3 regions of the Bacillus sp. 5w2 genome follow, and region 1 is predicted to be linked to each of the others. Evidence: predicted binding sites of a transcription regulator. Region 1 holds the regulator's gene; each other region holds the start of a gene.
The links. The regulator Rex, encoded in region 1, represses fermentation and respiration genes when NADH is low (regulators of the CRP and FNR family bind a similar motif). The targets are predictions, from matches to a motif close to TTGTGAAATATTTCACAA.
Positions count from the first base shown of each region.

Region 2: the regulator Rex is predicted to act here: its motif matches at 2,368-2,385, upstream of ACXY7N_RS27630 (DUF1641 domain-containing protein).
Region 3: the regulator Rex is predicted to act here: its motif matches at 2,096-2,113, upstream of nirB (NADPH-nitrite reductase large subunit).

Region 1 covers NZ_JBTIWT010000033.1:3,963-8,532, reverse strand. The annotation lists gene groL (chaperonin GroEL) at 1-675, opposite strand, end outside; gene groES (co-chaperone GroES) at 714-998, opposite strand; gene ACXY7N_RS29765 (CPBP family intramembrane glutamic endopeptidase) at 1,400-2,149, shown strand; gene ACXY7N_RS29760 (YdiK family protein) at 2,146-2,334, shown strand; gene ACXY7N_RS29755 (redox-sensing transcriptional repressor Rex) at 2,367-2,996, opposite strand; gene ACXY7N_RS29750 (ABC-F family ATP-binding cassette domain-containing protein) at 3,184-4,570, shown strand, end outside.
Region 2 covers NZ_JBTIWT010000026.1:23,520-28,089, forward strand. The annotation lists gene tyrS (tyrosine--tRNA ligase) at 1-366, shown strand, start outside; gene ACXY7N_RS27625 (NAD(P)/FAD-dependent oxidoreductase) at 645-1,823, opposite strand; gene ACXY7N_RS27630 (DUF1641 domain-containing protein) at 1,868-2,308, opposite strand; gene ACXY7N_RS27635 (winged helix-turn-helix transcriptional regulator) at 2,737-3,084, opposite strand; gene ACXY7N_RS27640 (MFS transporter) at 3,477-4,570, shown strand, end outside.
Region 3 covers NZ_JBTIWT010000001.1:414,470-419,039, forward strand. The annotation lists gene ACXY7N_RS02105 (excalibur calcium-binding domain-containing protein) at 1-247, shown strand, start outside; gene ACXY7N_RS02110 (group-specific protein) at 371-940, opposite strand; gene ric (iron-sulfur cluster repair di-iron protein) at 1,212-1,919, shown strand; gene nirB (NADPH-nitrite reductase large subunit) at 2,130-4,535, shown strand; gene nirD (nitrite reductase small subunit NirD) at 4,551-4,570, shown strand, end outside.

The sequences.
Region 1 (4,570 bases):
AATCTTCTTATCAGTAATTAAGATGTATGGGTTATCAAGAACTGCTTCCATTTTGTCAGAATCAGTAATCATGTAAGGAGATGCATATCCACGATCAAATTGCATACCTTCTACTACGTCTAATTCTGTTGTAAATCCTTTAGATTCTTCTAAAGTAATAACGCCGTCGTTACCAACGCGCTCCATTGCTTCAGCGATTAATTGACCAACTTCTTCGTCAGCCGCAGAAATAGCAGCTACTTGTGCGATAGAAGATTTACCTTCGATCGGTTTAGAAATTGTTTTTAATTCTGCAATTGCAGCAGTAACAGCTTTTTCGATACCTTTACGAAGACCCATTGGGTTTGCACCAGCTGTTACGTTTTTAAGACCTTCACGAATCATAGCTTGCGCTAATACAGTTGCAGTTGTTGTTCCGTCACCAGCTACATCATTTGTTTTGCTAGCAACTTCTGCTACTAATTTTGCACCCATGTTTTCGAATGCATCTTCTAATTCGATTTCTTTTGCGATTGTTACACCGTCATTTGTAATAAGTGGTGAACCGAATTTCTTCTCAAGTACAACGTTACGACCTTTTGGTCCCAGCGTTACTTTTACTGCGTTTGCAAGAGTGTCGACACCGCGAAGCATCGAACGACGTGCTTCTTCACTAAATTTAATATCTTTTGCCATAATAATTGACCCCCTTGGATTTTTTAAGATTTATATAATTAACCGATAACTGCTAAAATGTCACTTTCACGTAAAATCAAGTAGTCTGTACCTTCGTATTTCACTTCAGTACCTGCATATTTTGAGAAGATGATAAGATCACCTGCTGCTACCTCTAAAGCAACACGCTCACCATTTTCAAGCACTCGACCAGTACCTACTGCAATAACTTTACCCTCTTGTGGTTTTTCTTTTGCAGTGTCTGGTAATACAATACCACTTGCTGTTTTTTCTTCTGCTTGAACAAGCTCAATTACAACGCGATCACCTAATGGCTTTAGCATGAACAATAACCTCCTCATTTTGTTATGTAAATTTTATTTATTAGCACTCAACTCACCCGAGTGCTAACACACTTATAATAATAAATAATCTCAATTTCTTTTGCAAGTAAAAAAATCATAATTTTTTCGCAAATTAAGCTATACACTTTTCTATATAGAGTCCCTCTTCTTCTACCTTTACTATATGAATCGTTGTTTCCACTACTCGTATGTTACAATATGAAAGGACACCCTAAGTTGTTTTCGCTATACACACAACTTTCTCCTGTCTTCTATTATCATTTCAAATAAGGATTTACGAAAAAAACATAATTTAAGTGAGGTTTATATCGTAGGTAGCATACTTACATGTTATCCTACCTTATCTCATACACTAGAGTTAGAAAGGATGGTTAAACCATTTGAAAAAACAATATTGGTGGGTTATCGTTACATACATTTTAATGCAGTTATCATCCATTGCTGGATTACCACTTCTGCTGAAAACTGGACTTTATGATAACAGGGGATTTACTAGAGAAGAGAAATTTCAACTCATAACTGGACACTGGGCAATCATTAGCTTCTTTATTGCATTATGTATCGTACTTTGTTTACTTAAAGCTGATATTCGCGACAGACATTTAGATACAAAGCGCTCTACTGTTCCAGCTACGATTGGTTGGATTTTTATCGGATTCTTCTTAGCATTTTTCTCGCAAAGTATTGCCGGTATGATCGAAATGTATGTATTAGGTATTAAACCTGGATCTGAAAATACAGCGAGACTTATGGATATCGCAAGAACGACACCTTGGTTCCTTATCGTTATATCTATAATAGGACCTATTTTGGAAGAAATCGTATTTAGAAAAATTTTATTTGGTACACTGTATAAGAAGTTTAATTTCTTTATTGCTGCTATCATTAGTTCTCTCGTATTCGCAGCAATTCATTTTGATTTTACTCACTTATTGGTATACACTGCTATGGGGCTCGTATTCGCCTTTTTATATGTAAAAACGAAGCGCATTATCGTTCCAATTGCAGCCCATGTTGCAATGAATACATTAGTTGCAATTGCTCAAGTTTTAGTGAGTAATGAACAAATTCAAGAAATGATTAAAGAAGCTGAAAAAATGCAAGGCTTTATCGGAGGATTTTTAGTATGAGAAACTCGCCATTATTCATGGCTGCATTGTACTTCCTTCTTGGATGTATCTTTACACGCTTCGCCATTACGAACGTAACAGATACAATCTGGAATATGTGGACAATACTATTTGCAGTTATGGCAACAATTGATTTTAATTTGGCACTTCGCCTTATCTTAGTTAAATTCACAAAGAAAAAATAATAATAAAACGCAGAGGTCGCTTCCTCTGCGTTTTATTGTGGATAATTCTTCAAAAAGTAAACAAGTGTTTGTAATTCTACTGCTAAATCAATATGATGAATTCTTATATTGTCTGACACATTTAAGCGCGCTGGTGTGAAATTTAAAATACCATGCACGTTCGTTTCCGCTAATCTATCTGCTACAGATTGTGCTACTGTAGCGGGTACTGTTAATATTGCCACTTGTATATCAGTTGATAAACGTTCTTCTAATTCATCTAAATGATATACAGGAATGCCCCCGATTTCTGTTCCGACTTTCTCTTCACTAACGTCAAACGCCATTTCAATTTTTGTATTATTGTTTTTCGTGAAATTATAATGTAAGAAAGCGGTCCCTAAATTACCTACTCCAATAAGTGCTACACGTGTTATATCATCTTGGTCGAGTGTTTCACGGAAAAATGATAATAAATAATTTACGTTATATCCATAACCCTTTTTCCCTAACGCTCCAAAATATGAAAAATCTCTTCGAATCGTTGCGGAATCAACCTTTACCGCTTCGCTCAATTCAGCTGATGAAACACGTTGCTTACCAGAAAGAGATAAGTTTTGGATAAATCGATAGTATAGAGGCAATCGTTTGGCAGTGGCCTGTGGAATTTTGTGCTGATCCATATAACCTCTCCTCTCTTCCTATCTTTATTCATATGCTTGAATCAAATACAGAAGTTTAGCACTCATGAATTTCCCTGTATAATAAAGAAAAGAAGTATTCTCTCTTTATTTTAAACTATACACTATTTTTAGTATGATTGAGAAATATAAACATGGCAAAGTTAAGAAATTATTTGAGGTGAAAACATTGATTTTATTACAAGTAAACGCGCTTTCGAAATTATACGGTGCAGAAACGATTCTTGCAAACATAAAATTGGAAGTTCAAACGAAAGATCGTATCGCATTAGTCGGACGAAATGGAGCCGGAAAATCTACATTATTAAAAATAATAGCTGGTGAGCTATCCCATGATGGTGGCGAAATTATAAAACCGAAAGATGTCTCCATCGGATATTTAGCTCAAAATACCGGGTTAGAAACATCTTTAACAATTTGGGATGAAATGTTAACCGTCTTTACACACTTGCAGCAAATGGAGACAAAACTTCGAAGGCTAGAGCAAGAGATGGGAAAAGAAGAAAACTTTTCAAACGAGGCTATATATGAAAGATTATTAGCTGATTACGATCAATTACAATTAGATTATAAAGATCAAGGTGGCTATCAGTACGAAGCAGATATTCGTTCGATTTTAAGCGGGCTTGGCTTCCCAGTTGAAACGCATCAGACGACGATTTCTACATTAAGCGGTGGACAAAAAACACGATTGGCTCTCGGTAAATTATTATTAACGAAACCGGACTTACTTATTTTGGACGAGCCTACAAACCATTTAGATATCGAAACATTAACATGGCTTGAACAATATTTACAAGGCTATCCTGGCGCAATACTAATCGTTTCCCATGACCGTTATTTCTTAGATAAACTCGTTACACAAGTATATGAAATTTCGAATAAAGAGAGCAGACGATTTGTTGGTAACTACAGTAAATATTTAGATTTAAAATCAGCGCTATACGAGCAAGAAATGAAACGTTATGAAAAGCAACAGGATGAAATTGCTAAGCTTGAGGACTTCGTTCAAAAAAATATAGCTCGTGCATCTACGACAAAACGTGCGCAAAGCCGTCGTAAACAATTAGACCGAATGGAATTATTAACAAGACCATTAGGTGATTCTAAGTCAGCATCCTTCCACTTCGATATTGAAAAACAAAGCGGAAATGATGTTTTACAAGTAAAGGATGCAACCATCGGCTATGATGAGGATCCGATTATTGAACATGTAACAATGCGCTTAACTCGCGGGGATAGTGTTGCTTTAGTTGGACCGAACGGAATCGGGAAATCCACATTGTTAAAATCACTTGTGAATAAGTTACCTCTACTAAATGGTGATGTTTCTTTCGGATCCAATGTCTCTGTTGGCTATTATGATCAAGAACAAGCTAACTTAACATCTTCTAAGCGAGTTTTAAATGAATTATGGGATGAATATCCATTGCAGCCTGAAAAAGAAATTCGCACGATACTAGGTAACTTCTTATTCACAGGAGATGATGTATTAAAGCCCGTATCTTCTCTTAGTGGTGGACAAAAAGCTCGATTAGCTCTTGCAAAACTTATGA
Region 2 (4,570 bases), on a different contig from region 1:
GAAGAAATGACGAAATTCGTTCATGGAGAAGAAGCATTATTGCAAGCGGTGAAAATTACAGCAGCGTTGTTTAGCGGAGATATTAAATCGTTAACAGCCGATGAAATTGAACAAGGCTTTAAAGAGATGCCAACATTCGAGTCTTCAAAAGAAACGAAAAACATCGTAGAATGGCTAGTTGATTTAGGAATTGAACCATCTAGACGACAAGCACGCGAAGACATTAATAATGGTGCGATTTCTATGAATGGTGAAAAAGTAACAGATGTGGGTACGGATGTAACTGTAGAAAATTCATTTGATGGACGATTTATTATTATCCGTAAAGGGAAGAAGAACTACAGCCTTGTGAAGTTAGGAGAATAGTTTGTGTGAAAGGATGGGAGTAGGAACAATACTTCCATCCTTTCGTATACATAATTTAGATGTAAAATAATCAGTAAATTTAGATAATTAAAAGGGTTATATTATTCTTCTGCCGAATAAATAAGTTAGAGAAAATTACGGATAAAGTGAAACTTTAATCAGTGGGAGGGGTTGATCCCCACTGATTATTAGTTGAACCAATCGGACTTTTACTGCCCGATAATGCGGGATAAAAATAGCCCGAACCATGCTGGGCATGATTCGGGCTTATATTCAGATTAGTAAGCTAAGCTGAATAGACCTTTAATGTGTGATAAGTAACGAACGTTACTTGCTTCTTTCATTAATGATGCTGGTAAACCTTTAAGTGGAGTATTGCTTGCTCCGATTGTAGCAACCGCATCTTTACGTCCTAGACTAGCAAGTGTTCCAGAGTTTACAGGTGCGAACTCTTCGAATGCTTTGCCTTCTAGTGCTGCGTATAAGTTGTATCCAATTAACTCACCCATTTGCCAAGCGATTTGTGCAGTTGGTGGGTATGGACGACCATCTGGAGAGAAGACAACAGCGCTGTCTCCAGCAACGAATACGTCTTTGTGAGAAGTAGATTGTAGGTATGCATCAACTGTTGCACGACCACGGTTTACTTCAAGACCTGATTCACCGATTAATGGGTTACCTTGTACGCCACCTGTCCAAACGAATGTGTTAGCAACAAGTTTTTGACCGTCTTTTAAGTCAATTTCATTGCCAGCAACGTTTGTTACAGGAAGACCTGTTAAGAATGTAACACCGCGTGCTTCTAGGCTAGTAGTTGCACGTTCGATTAAGTGGTCTGGTAATACTGGAAGGATTTTTGGACCTGCTTCAACAAGAAGAAGTTTAACTTCTTTTGGATTTACGCCGTGGCTTTTTGCAAGTTTAGGCATAATGTCAGCAAGCTCACCAACTAGCTCAACGCCAGTTAATCCGCCACCACCGATTACGATTGTAGCATCAGCTTCGTTTTTCGTTTTCGCGTATTCACGAATACGGTCTTCAACGTGTTTGTAGATTTTGTTTGCATCAGCAGCAGATTTTAATACCATGCTGTTTTCTTCTAGTCCTGGAATACCGAAGTAAGCAGTTTTACTTCCTAAAGCAACTACAAGTGCATCGTAAGATAAAGTAGTGCCACCAGCTAGTTTGATTTCTTTGCTATCAACTGAGAATGACTCAACTGTTGCAATTTTAAGATCGATGTCTTTACCTTTGAAAAGCTTTGTAAGTGGCATTGCAATTGCTTGCTCAGCAACGTTACCAGCTGCAAGGCGGTGTAGTTCAGTGATAATTTGGTGTGTTGGGTATTGATTAATCACTGTAACTTGTGCTTCTGATTTGCTGTAATATTTACGTACGTTTAAAGCGGCAAGAAGACCGCCATAACCAGCGCCTAAGATGACAATTTGTTTTGACATAGTATGATATCCCCCGTCTTTACTAATTGTTGTTATAAGTTAACTTATTTATTGTTACGTTCTGCACTAATTTGAAGATATGCGTTCACAAAGCGGAACATTTTTTGTGCTTGTGGGTCTTTTAATAATTTTAATAGACCGAACAGGCCGATAACTTCGTTGCTTTCGTCAGCACGATCTTTCGCTTCGATTGCAGTAGCAGCCATGCTTTTCACTGTATCTTTTACAGGTTCTACAAGCTCTGTGATTGCACCAACAGTGTCGCTTTTTAATACTTCATCAGTAGCAACAGTTTGAGCGAAGTCATAAGACTTAGTTAAAATGTTAACAAGCTCAGTTAATTTTGGAAGCTGTTCTACTAGTGTAGTTAATGATTCTTGTACCTCAGGTTTTAACAACTGATCAAGTACATCAAGTTGTCCTTGGCTAGCAGAAATTTGTACAGTTTCTTGTTCTGGCTTTGTTTGAGTCATAGTTTCTGGCATCTCCAATTCTCCTTTACGATAGCAATACTCTTATTTTTGATAGGTAAGATAGTAAACGCTTGCGAAACTTTATACAAAGTTTCACAAAGCACAATAAAATGCCTTTAAATTTATGCCAGCAAGTAAGCTGAAATCATAAATCCAAAACCATAATGTCTTACCTATTATTTATGAACTGTCCGATACATGGCTTGTCCGCATAATGGAAAGCTCCGTTACCGGAAAGTGTATATAATATATATCCTATATTATATACTATATACACCTATGTTAACATAAAAATGATTCCTAATTATTCGATATTAAGCGTATAACGTAGTACTGACAAGGCGTGAAAGCGCATAAATTATTTTGATAAGGTTAGAAATGTACGTATATATAAAGAAAAAAGGAAAAAATGGACAAATTTATGTTCATTTTTTCCTTTTTTATTGTTCACCCTCTGTAATTAGCATCGATGTATTACCGCTTTTTTCAAGATGGCATTCGCCCCAAGTACAAAGAGAATCAAGAATGGATTCTAAAGACCAACCGTAGTCTGTAAGAGAATATTCTACTTTCGGTGGTACTTGATTGTATACCTTTCTTTGAATAACTCCATCTTCTTCTAGTTCGCGTAATTGCTGTGTTAACATTTTTTGTGTAATACCAGGCATGAGACGTTTTAATTCACTCGTTCTCTTTGTCCCTTTCGTTAAGTGGCAAAGAATAACGACTTTCCATTTTCCGCCGATAACCTCTAAAGTTGCTTCAACGGGAATATTATATTTCTTCATATAAAAATCTCCTTTGATGAATGTAGATGTCAGTTTTCCAACAAAAGAAGCTAAATAATTTAAATGTTACTAAAAAGTACCTATAGCACTTTAAAGTACGTACTTTTTATCATGTTGAATATGTTCCATAATAGCATACGTAAGAGGGAAATGAGTAGTACGGTACTAAAAAGTGCCTATGTTACTTTTTGGTACCTATCGTACTTTAAAGTGCGTTCTTCAAAAAAAGAGTGAAGCCATTCATAATAGCATATATCAGCAGTAACATTATCTTTGTAGAAGAAAAAAGGCCTTTTTTCATACTATTATGATTGGATTTCTCGCATTAAGGAGGAGTTCAATTGAATTCATATACAATATCTTCTTCGGCAGTACAGAAGAATCGGAGAAGTATGTTTGCTTTATTGGCACTAGCAATTAGTGCGTTTGGAATTGGTACAACCGAATTTATTAGTGTCGGTTTATTACCATCTATTTCAGAGGATTTACATGTTTCCGTTACAACAGCGGGCTTAACCGTTTCTTTATATGCGTTAGGAGTAGCGTTTGGTGCCCCAGTATTAACGTCATTAACAGCTAGTATGTCGCGAAAGACGTTATTAATGTGGATTATGATTATTTTCATTATTGGTAATGGAATTGCGGCAGTGGCAACAAGTTTTACCGTGTTACTTATCGCGAGGGTTGTATCTGCTTTTGCACACGGCGTTTTTATGTCGATAGGATCCACAATTGCGGCTGCGCTTGTACCAGAGAATAAACGTGCGAGTGCAATTGCATTTATGTTTACTGGATTAACTGTTGCGACCATTACAGGCGTACCAATTGGAACATTTATAGGTCAACAATTTGGCTGGAGAGCATCGTTTATGGTAATTGTGGTAATTGGAATCGTTGCCTTAATCGCCAATAGTATGCTGATTCCGTCTAACTTGAAAAAAGGTACGTCCGTATCATTTCGTGATCAATTCAAACTGATTACGAACGGAAGGTTATTACTTGTTTTCATCATTACTGCATTAGGATACGGTGGGACATTTGTAACGTTTACGTATTTATCTCCGTTACTACAAGAAGTAACAGGGTTTAAAGCAAGTACTGTTACAATCATTTTGTTAGTGTACGGAATCGCAATTGCGATTGGGAATATGGTCGGCGGAAAATTATCAAATCATAATCCGATTCGAGCGTTATTTTACATGTTCTTTATTCAAGCAATTGTATTATTTGTTTTAACATTTACAGCACCATTTAAAGTTGCTGGGTTAATCACAATTATTTTCATGGGACTATTCGCATTTATGAATGTTCCAGGGCTGCAAGTATATGTCGTTATTTTGGCTGAGCGCTTTGTGCCTAGCGCTGTCGATGTTGCATCAGCAATGAATATTGCAGCATTCAACGCAGGAATCGCTCTTGGTGCTTATTTAGGCGGTGTTGTAACGAACTCGTTAGGGTTAATTCATACGGCGTGGGTAGGCGGCGT
Region 3 (4,570 bases), on a different contig from region 1:
TGAACAAGCTCGTAAACAACAAGAAGAGCAAAAACGTCAGGCTGATGAACAGGCTCGTAAACAACAAGAGGAACAGAAAAAAGCACAGCAAGCTCAAACACAACCTGCTGCAGGAAATACTAGTAATGCATATTACAAAAACTGTGATGCAGTTAGAGCTGCTGGGAAAGCTCCGTTATATAAAGATCAACCAGGGTATAGCCGTAAACTAGACAAAGATGGCGATGGAGTCGCATGTGAAAAATAGCAATAAAAAAGAAGCTTCTAGTAAGCTTCTTTTTACTATTACGTATAGAATCTTATTACTCTTCCATTCTCGGAAGCCCTATATCAATTCAAATTGGTATCTTATTTTTTTATACTTGTAACATTAATCATTAACTGGGTCAATACTCCAATTAATGATTTCAATATGTTTCACCTCCACTTTTCCTTTGACAAGAAGATGTGGAATTAGGTGAAACATCCCGAATTTTCTACCCTTTTCATATTCCTCTCTGTAATATTCTTTTGTACAGATATTTAAATGCTTTAATTCTCTATATTCATTAAAGTTGATGAGTTCTATTTCACATTCTTTTAATTCTCTAATTGGTCCACCCCAATTCTGCTTTGAGTACTTGTATATTGCCATACACTCACCATTCAGTGCGCTAATAGGAATTTTATAAAACAGTTTATTTGTATGAATGTTTACTCCTATTTCCAGTAGTACTTTATAAATCTCATAAGGATGCATTGGTAAAAAATGCACGACATCATTCCATAAACATTCAAGTTTTGGTATTTTACGTGTTAATAAGTTCTCTCTTTGAGGATGATCTTTATATTTTTGTATATACTCACCATATAAATTTGGATATAACCTTTTCAATTCATTTAATGGGATTAAATATTCTCCTTTTAATTCTTTTGGTACCATATGATAAACATATTCCATAAAAACCTCCTATAAAATATAAAATTCATACAAAAAAATCTTAGATTAATAGAAAATATATTTATAAACCATCTATATCATAATAATGCATTGTGGATAATTTTCGACTCAAAAAATCCTTCGCCATCAGTTCTATAATGTCCTCTGATAAATAACACTACTATTATTCTCAAAACTGACACATTATAAGTGATTTCAATCACCACATTGTTTTTCATCTATCTCTATTCTTAACTTAGATATTAAATTTAAACTTTATGGAGGCATTCATATGAAACATACATTTACTGAAACTTCAATTGTTGGTGAGATTGTTACACAATTTCCGAAAGCTAGTGATTTTTTCAAGTCATATAGAATAGATTTTTGTTGTGGTGGTGATAAGCCACTTATTGATGCAATTCATGAAAGAAATTTATCGGCTTCCGAAGTAATTACAGAGTTAAATACGCTTTATCATAATACGAAACAATTAAATGAATCTGAAATTGATTGGAAAAGTGCTTCTTATCGTGAATTGATTGATTATGTAATTAATAAGCATCATCGTTATTTAAATGAAGAGTTACCACAGTTAAGTCCATATGTGACGAAAGTATTACGCGTTCATGGAGCAAATCATCCTCATTTAGCTCAAATTCATAAGCTGTTTCATGAACTTAAAATGGAATTAGAACAGCATTTAATTAAAGAAGAAACAGAAGATTTTCCATTAATTTTAGAATTTGAACACAATCCAACTGATGAAAACTATGCAAAGTTACGTAAAGTAGTAGATGAACTAGAAAATGAGCACAATCATGCCGGAAATATTATAAAAGAACTTCGTAAAGTGACAAATGACTTTACTCCTCCAGAGGGCGCTTGCGGCACTTATCGACTTGTTTACCAGCGTCTTGAAGCTCTAGAGTCCGATTTATTTGAGCATATTCATTTAGAAAATAATATTTTATTTCCACGTGCCATTACAAAAGCATAAATAAAAGCAGGACATGAGCATTTCTACTCATGTCCTGCTTTTTCATTACGTGAATAACATCCACACTTCTCCCCTTCACATTAACCCGAATTTTAACAATTTGTGAATCATTATAAAAATGTGATAAATATCACATCTCCCCCTTTTTTGATTTTCTATAATAGAAATATAATCCTTTGTTCAACATTTCACATAAAAGGGGAAATGAAAATGAAAAAACGTTTAGTTATGGTCGGAAATGGTATGGCTGGCATACGCTGTATGGAAGAAATATTAAAACATGATAGTGATTCATATGAGATTACTATTTTTGGAGATGAACCACATCCAAACTACAACCGTATTATGCTCTCTCATGTTTTACAAGGCAAAACAAATATGCAAGATATCATTATGAATGAATATAGTTGGTACGATGAAAACGAAATAACTTTGTATATAAACGAAAGAGTTCAAAGTATTAACCGAGAAGAAAAAATTATTACTACAGAAAAAAATCATACTCTTACATACGACAAGCTCATTATCGCAACAGGTTCTAGTGCTTTTATTTTACCTGTTGAAGGTTCCACACTTCCTGGTGTAACAGGATTTCGAACTATTGAAGATACACAATTTATGATAGATACCGCTAAAGAAAAGAAAAAGGCCGTTGTCATTGGTGGCGGGTTACTCGGTTTAGAAGCCGCAAGAGGTCTAATTGACTTAGGAATGGACGTACATGTTGTTCATTTAATGCCTAGCCTAATGGAGCAACAACTAGATACGAAAGCAGCTTCTCTATTGCGTGAAGATTTAGAAGCACAAGGCATGAAGTTTCTAATGGAAAAGAAAACTGTAAAAATTCTTGGTACAGATCGTGTTGAGGGCATTCAATTTGAAGATGGTGAAGTTGTAGATTGTGATTTAATCGTAATGGCTGTCGGAATACGCCCGAATACGCAAATAGCAAAAGATGCTGGTTTACTTGTAAATCGCGGCATTGTAGTCAATGACTATATGCTAACAAATGATGACTCCATTTATGCAGTTGGCGAATGTGCGGAACATGATGGTATCGCATATGGACTTGTTGCTCCTCTTTATGAACAAGGCGCAATATTAGCGAAACATATAACGAAAATACAAACTGATGGATATACGGGCAGTATCGTCGGTACGCAATTAAAAGTTGCAGGTTGTGATTTATTCTCTGCTGGACAAATTTATGAAGATGATCAAACAAAAGCAATATCAATCTTTGATGAATGTAAACGTTCCTATAAGAAAGTATTAATTCGCGACAATAAAGTCGTCGGTATCGTTTTATATGGTGACACAGCTGATGGTACACGCCTCTTTAGCATGTTAAAGAAAGAAGAAGATATACAAGAATATACAACCGCTTCCCTTCTTCACAAAGCTGGTGAAGAAAGTGAACTTGACGTTGCTACAATGAGTGCGGATGACACGATTTGTGGATGTAATGGTGTTACGAAAGGTACAATCGTTCATGCCATTTTAGAGCAAGAGTTAACTACTTTTGAAGAAGTTAAAGGCTGCACGAAAGCCGCAGGATCTTGTGGTAAATGTCGTCCGCTTGTGGAACAAGTTTTATCTCATACACTCGGAGATGCTTTTGATGCTTCTGCGCAGTCTGCTGGTATGTGCGGATGTACAACTTTATCACGTGATGAAGTCGTAGCGGCCATTCACGAGAAAGGTTTAAAATCTCCAAAAGAAGTACGAAATGTGCTTGGTTTTGTACATGAAGACGGTTGTTCGAAATGTCGTCCTGCTTTGAACTATTATTTACGTATGGCGATTCCAGAAGAATATACAGACGATAAATCATCTCGTTTCGTTAATGAAAGAATGAACGGTAACATCCAGCACGATGGTACTTTCTCTGTTATTCCACGTATGTACGGTGGCGTTACAACAGCAGATAATTTAATGAAAATTGCTGAAGTTGCGAAAAAGTACGATGTTCCTCTTGTGAAAATTACAGGTGCGAGCCGCATTGGCTTATATGGTGTTAAGAAACAAGATTTACCTAACGTATGGGCTGACTTACATATGACTTCGGGATATGCATATTCAAAATCGCTTCGTAATGTAAAATCATGTGTTGGTTCTCGCTTCTGCCGTTTCGGTACTAAAGATTCATTAGGACTTGGTATGCTCCTTGAACAATCATTAGAAATGGTAGATACACCTCATAAAATGAAGATGGGTGTAACGGGTTGTCCGCGTAACTGTGCGGAAGTACTGACGAAAGATTTTGGCGTTGTATGTGTCGAAAATGGATACCAACTTTATATTGGCGGAAATGGTGGTACGGAAGTACGCGAAGCTGATTTTGTAATGATTGTCCCTACTGAAGATGATGTCCTTCGTATCGCAACAGCTTATATGCAATATTATCGTGAAACTGGTATTTACGGAGAGCGTACTGCCTACTGGACAGAACGTTTAGGTCTCGATCACATAAAAGAAATACTACAAGATGCAAGTATGGTTACTACGCTAAATGAACGCTTCCAAACAGCTCGTAGCACATATACGGAAGCATGGGGACAAGCACTAGAAACGAAGTCATTAAAAGCGATGTATGAAGTAGAAACTGTGAAATAAGGAGCTGTGATCTATATGATACAAACGAAAGAAAA